One region of the Agrobacterium sp. DKPNP3 genome, then DNA from elsewhere that is predicted to be linked to it. Evidence: riboswitches for the same ligand, from Rfam matches in the RefSeq annotation. Region 1 holds a riboswitch; the other holds the start of a gene.
What was found. A riboswitch is a leader RNA that binds a small molecule or an ion and turns the genes downstream of it on or off. The one in region 1 is predicted to bind S-adenosylmethionine.
Positions count from the first base shown of each region.

Region 2: linked by a shared signal. The riboswitch ahead of ACUTJJ_RS03135 (O-succinylhomoserine sulfhydrylase) and the one ahead of metA (homoserine O-acetyltransferase MetA) in region 1 are both predicted to bind S-adenosylmethionine.

Region 1 covers NZ_JBQYSN010000023.1:7,088-10,294, forward strand. Annotated here, with positions in the region: gene ACUTJJ_RS09050 (ABC-F family ATP-binding cassette domain-containing protein) at 1-661, opposite strand, end outside; gene ACUTJJ_RS09055 (thiamine diphosphokinase) at 666-1,319, opposite strand; SAM riboswitch at 1,409-1,485, shown strand; gene metA (homoserine O-acetyltransferase MetA) at 1,570-2,496, shown strand; gene ACUTJJ_RS09065 (aldose epimerase family protein) at 2,572-3,207, shown strand, end outside.
Region 2 covers NZ_JBQYSN010000006.1:43,029-46,235, reverse strand. Annotated here, with positions in the region: tRNA gene ACUTJJ_RS03145 (tRNA-Gly) at 36-109, opposite strand; gene ACUTJJ_RS03140 (2'-deoxycytidine 5'-triphosphate deaminase) at 164-1,261, opposite strand; SAM riboswitch at 1,334-1,412, shown strand; gene ACUTJJ_RS03135 (O-succinylhomoserine sulfhydrylase) at 1,456-2,640, shown strand; gene apaG (Co2+/Mg2+ efflux protein ApaG) at 2,866-3,207, shown strand, end outside.

The DNA.
Region 1 (3,207 bases):
TGTGCTGCTCCAGCTCTTCTTCTTCCAACACCTTGTCGCGCCATTCCTCGAAATGGGCAAAGCCACGGTTGAGGCGGCGCGACTGGCCGCGATCGAGCCAGACGGTGGAAGTCGAGACCTTTTCGAGAAAGCGACGGTCGTGCGAAATCAGCACCAGCGCACTGCGTGTCTGCTGCAACTCGCTTTCCAACCATTCGATGGTCGGCAGGTCCAGATGGTTGGTTGGCTCGTCCAGCATCAGAATATCGGGTTCCGGCGCCATGACGCGGGCCAGGGCCGCCCGGCGGGCCTCGCCGCCGGAAAGGCTCTCCGGATTTTCCTGTCCGGTGAGGCCAAGATGTTCGAGAAGATAGGTGACGCGATAGGGATCGTCGCCGGGCCCGAGCCCCGCTTCGGCATAGGCCTGAACCGTATCGTAACCGGCAAAGTCCGGGGCCTGTTCGAGATAACGGATCGTCGCGGCCGGATGCCGGAACACCTCGCCCGACTGCGCCTCGACGAGACCCGCGGCAATCTTCATCAGCGTGGACTTGCCCGAGCCATTGCGTCCGACAAGGCAGATGCGGTCGCCCGGCTCTACCTGAAGATTGGCGCCGTCGAGCAGCGGGGTCACGCCGAAGGTCAGCTTGATGTCATCGAGTTTCAGAATTGGGGGTGCCAAGGCATCAGGCTCCGGTCAGATCATAGGGGCGGGCAAGCACGATGGCTTTTCCGCTTTTCAGCGAGAAATGCACGAGCCCGCCATTCGCGACATTGGAAATAGTGCGGGAAGAGCCGAAAGCAAGCGCAAAATCGTCCAGCGGATAGCGCACATTGCCGATATCGAGCCCCTCAAGGGCCGTAAAGCCGGCAACAGAGAACAGCGAAGCGGGCGGCAGATCGATATCCATCGAACCGGGGAGCAAGGGGCGTGCCTCTTCTTCGCCGGATGTCAGTGTCACTTCAAGACCACGCTCGGCGAGCGCCACCGCATAAAGAAGGTGCTGAAGTGCATGGTCGCTGCGTGGGCCGCCCAATGCGCCAACGAGCACCAGCGACCGAGCGCCGCGGGAAAGCGCCTCCGAAACGGCAATCTCCCCATCCGTCACGGCTTTTGCGGCCGGATACGGCTGCCGTTTGACATCGGGCCAGGTGTCGAGCAGCGCCTGATTGGCGGAATCGAAATCGCCCACCCACAGTTCGGGTGTTAAACCAAGCGGCGCGGCATGGCGCATACCGCCGTCGGCAGCGATCACGCGGCTATTCGCGACGGCCTCTTTCAGGCGATCGGTAACCGTCACATCGCCGCCAAGCAGAATGGTAAAACGCGCATTATCCATGCCCTGCCTTACCGCACCTCGGCCGAAAATGGAAAGGCGAAAGCCTTATAAAACCGCCTATATTGATTTTCGCCAGCTTCGGGATTATGAAACGCCTCAGTGGTGATTTGCCGACCGGCTTGCAGCCACTTTAAAGAAGTCGCTAAAGGGTCGAGGAAAAGGGCAATTTCCTGGGACCGGTCGCGATTTCCGCTGCCGGTTTTTTTGTTTTCGCAACGTTCTTTACGTCATCCGGAAAAGAGAGTTCGACATGCCAATCAAGATTCCCGATACGCTTCCCGCCTTTGAGACCCTCGTTCATGAGGGTGTGCGGGTCATGACCGAAACGGCGGCCATCCGGCAGGATATCCGTCCGCTCCAGATCGGGCTTCTCAACCTCATGCCGAACAAGATCAAGACGGAAATCCAGATGGCGCGCCTTGTCGGCGCCTCGCCGCTTCAGGTGGAACTCTCGCTCGTCCGCATCGGCGGTCATCGCGCCAAGAACACGCCGGAAGAACATCTCCTCTCCTTCTACGAGACGTGGGAAGAGGTGCGTCACCGCAAGTTCGACGGTTTCATCATCACCGGCGCTCCCATCGAGCTCCTCGACTATGAGGACGTTACCTACTGGAATGAAATGCAGAAGATCTTCGAGTGGACCCGCACCAATGTCCATTCGACGCTCAACGTCTGCTGGGGCGCGATGGCCGCCATCTATCACTTCCACGGGGTTCCGAAATACGAGCTGAAGGAAAAAGCTTTCGGGGTCTATCGCCACCGCAATCTCTGCCCCTCCTCGATCTATCTCAACGGCTTTTCAGATGACTTCCAGGTTCCGGTCTCGCGCTGGACCGAGGTTCGCCGCGCCGATATCGAAAAGCATCCCGATCTCGAAATTCTGATGGAATCGGAGGAAATGGGTGTTTGCCTGGTGCATGAGAAGGCGGGCAATCGTCTCTACATGTTCAATCATGTCGAATATGATTCGACATCGCTTTCGGACGAGTATTTCCGCGACGTGCATGCCGGCGTGCCGATCAAGCTGCCGCACGATTATTTCCCGCACAACGACCCGGAACTTGCACCGCTCAACCGTTGGCGCAGCCATGCCCACCTGTTTTTCGGGAACTGGATCAACGAAATTTACCAGACAACACCCTACGATCTCGACGCTATCGGACAGATGGCCGCCTGAACTGCGGGATTGCGAATTGCCGGAAAATGACGCAACGTCCGCCCGGCAATTCGCGACACCAGGGAGAATGACGAGATGAGCGACGGCGCGGCACGGGAAGATTTCGGTTTCACGGCAACCGGTGAGAAGGTCGAACGGGTAACCATCTCCAAGGGTGGCCTTACGGCGAAGGTCATTACCTGGGGCGCCGTCATTCAGGATCTGCGCCTCGAGGGTCATCAGCCGCCACTCGTTCTCGGCTTCGACAAATTCGAGGATTACAAATATTCCTCCTATTTCGGCGCCACCCCCGGCCGAAATGCCAATCGCATCGGCAACGGGAAGTTCTCAATCGATGGCCACGACTATCAACTGGAACTGAACGAAAAAGGCGTAAGCCACCTGCATGGCGGCAGCGACGGCATGGGCAAGCGCAACTGGATGCTGATGGAACATGGCGAAAGCCACGTGGTCCTGCAGATCATCGACCCCGATGGCCGCGCTGGTTACCCCGGCAACTGCACGGTTACGGCCACCTATACGATCCTCGATGGTGGGGTGCTGTCGGTCGTTTACGAAACGGTGACCGACAAACCCACGATCGCCAATGTCTGCCAGCATTCCTATTTCAATCTGGATGGTGCGGATACGGCCCTCGGCCACGAGATCAGCATTGCCGCCGACTTTTATCTTCCGACAAACGAGCAGCAGATCCCAACCGGCGAAATACGC
Region 2 (3,207 bases), on a different contig from region 1:
TTCTTGGACGTCGATGATCTTGTTGGAAAGGTCGCTGGAGCGGGTGAAGGGAATCGAACCCTCGTATTCAGCTTGGGAAGCTGCTGCTCTACCATTGAGCTACACCCGCACCGTCTAAGACATCGGATAGTTCGCGGCAGGTGTCAAGCACCCGCCGGTTCGGTCACTCAGCGCGAAAATGTTTCGAGAGCTTCAGGCCCTGTGCCTGATAGTTGGAGCCAAGGCCAGTGCCGTAGAGACCATCAGGCTTTTCCAACATGTGCTCGTAGACCAGGCGTCCGACGATCTGGCCATGCTCCAGAATGAAGGGCACTTCATGGCTGCGCACTTCAAGCACAGCGCGGCTGCCGCTGCCGCCTGCCTGCGCATGGCCGAAGCCGGGATCGAAGAAGCCGGCGTAATGCACGCGGAATTCGCCCACCAGCGGGTCGAAGGGCGTCATTTCGGCGGCGTAAAGCGGCGGAACGTGGACAGCTTCGCGCGAGACGAGAATATAGAATTCGTCCGGATCGAGAATAAGCTCGGCGCGGCCACGGGCGTAAAGTGGCTCCCAGAAATCGAGTACATCGTGCTGGGCCTTCCTGTCGACATCCACCACCGCCGTATGATGTTTGCCGCGATAACCGATCAGGCCGTTGTCGCCGAAGCCCTTGAGGTCGATGGACAGCGCGATGCCGCCGCCGGTCACGTTCGGCGTGTCGCTGGCGACCAGCATTTCCGTTTCGTGCAGCTTCAGCAATTCGGCTTCGTTGAGCAGCGAATGGCCGATGCGGAAGCGGATCTGTGACAGGCGTGAGCCGCGGCGCACGACGATCGGAAACGTGCGCGGGCTGATTTCGAGATAGAGCGGGCCGGCATAACCCGCCGGTATCTTGTCGAATTCCTGCGCGTTGTCGGTCATTACGCGCGTGAAGATATCGAGACGGCCGGTTGAGCTTTTGGGATTGGCAGAGGCGGACATGTCGGCCGGCAACGCCAGGCTCTCCATCAGCGGCACGATATAGACACAGCCGGTTTCCAGCACCGCGCCCTGGCTTAAATCGACCTCGTGCAGGCTCAGACGATTGAGCTTGTCGATGACCTGGGTTCCGGGGCCGGGCATGAAGCTGGCGCGCACGCGGTAAGCTTTCGAGCCGAGCCTGAGATCGAGGCTGGCGGGCTGCACCTGATCCGCGTCGAGATCGGCCTCACTCTTCAGCTTGCCGCCCGCAAACAGCGCGCGTATTGCGCCATCCGCCAAAATGCCCGTGGTTCTCATCATGGTCATCATTCCTTTTTACGGCGACAAAACCAAAAGGAAGGCATTGACGCAAGCCGGTAACGGCAGTAAGGCAAGTTATCCCGTGGTGATTTGGCCGGTCGGCTTGCAGCCACGTTAAACAAGTGGCTAAAAAGACCGGGTGCTAGGAACCGGTCTGCTTTTGCGGCCGGTTTTTTTGTTTTGAAGGTGATCACATGAGCAATAAATGGCGCCCGGCAACCCAGCTCGTTCACGGTGGTACGCTACGCTCCCCTTATGGTGAAACGTCGGAAGCAATCTATCTGACCCAGGGCTTCGTCTACGAAAACTCCGAAGCTGCCGAAGCGCGCTTCAAAGGTGAGACGGACGGCTTTATCTATGCCCGTTATGCGAGCCCCACCAATGACATGTTCGAGAAGCGCATGTGCCTGCTGGAAGGTGCTGAAGACGCCCGTGCGCTCGCTTCTGGCATGGCCGCCGTTACCGCGGCGATCATGTGCCAGCTGCGCGCCGGCGACCACATCGTTGCTGCCCGTGCGCTTTTCGGTTCCTGCCGCTGGGTGGTTGAAACGCTGGCGCCGAAATATGGCATCGAATGCACGCTGATTGATGGCCGTGATCTCGGCAACTGGGAAAAGGCAATCCAGCCGAATACGAAGCTGTTTTTCCTCGAAAGCCCAACCAATCCGACGCTCGAAGTGGTGGATATTGCCGGCGTGGCGAAGCTCGCCAACCAGATTGGCGCGAAAGTGGTGGTCGACAATGTCTTCGCCACACCGCTTTTCCAGAAACCGCTCGAACTCGGCGCTCATATCGTCGTTTATTCTGCCACCAAACATATTGACGGCCAGGGACGCTGCCTCGGCGGCGTGATCCTTTCCGACAAGAAATGGATCGAAGAAGAGCTGCAGGATTATTTCCGCCATACGGGTCCCGCCATGTCGCCGTTCAATGCGTGGACGCTGCTGAAGGGTATTGAAACGCTGCCGCTGCGCGTAAAGCAGCAGACGGCCAATGCCTCGAAGATCGCGGATTTTCTGGCAGACAGCGGCAAGGTCGCCAGGGTCATCTATCCCGGCCGCGCCGACCACCCACAGGCGGATATCATTGCGCGCCAGATGTCCGGCGGCTCGACGCTGGTGGCTTTCGAGCTGAAAGGCGGCAAGGAGGCGGCCTTCAAGCTGCAGAACGCGCTTGAGATCGTGAAGATTTCCAACAATCTGGGTGACGCCAAGAGCCTCATTACCCACCCCGGCACGACGACGCATAAGAACCTCACAGACGAGGCACGGGCGGAACTCGGTATCTCCGGCGGCACATTGCGCCTTTCCTGCGGTATCGAGGACACGGACGATCTGGTGGAAGATCTGGCAAAGGGTCTTGCGGCGGTTTCCGTCTGAAGCTGAAATAGCTTAAGCCATGGCCCGGCTGATGTCCGGCCATGGCTTCTGGCGCCCGAGAAGGCCGCGCCAGGAAACCAATATTTACCTTTACCGTTATCCCTAATGTAAAAAACAGCGCAACAGGAGACGCCCCCTGCCCGTCAAGTCATTCATTTCCTTGACGATAGCCAGAGCCTATAGTGTAGAATGCGGCGGCAGGCATAAATTCGAGGTGTGGTGCGTATGTATCGTGCTCTGACAAGGGATATCGAGGTGACGGTTGATCCGTATTATCTCGAAGACCAATCCGACCCGGATGACGATCGTTATGTCTGGGGCTACAAGGTCGTGATTGCGAACAACTCCGACATTCCGGTCACTCTCGTCAATCGTTACTGGCACATTACCGATCAGAACGGCCAGGTGGACGAGGTCTATGGTCCTGGAGTCGTGGGCGAGAAACCACATCTCAAACCTGGCGACAGCTATGAGTATTCTTCCGGCTGTCCGCTGGATACGCCTTCGGGCCTGATGTTCGGCCATTATGAAATGGAAACGGAAAGCGGTGAGGTGTTCAATGTCACG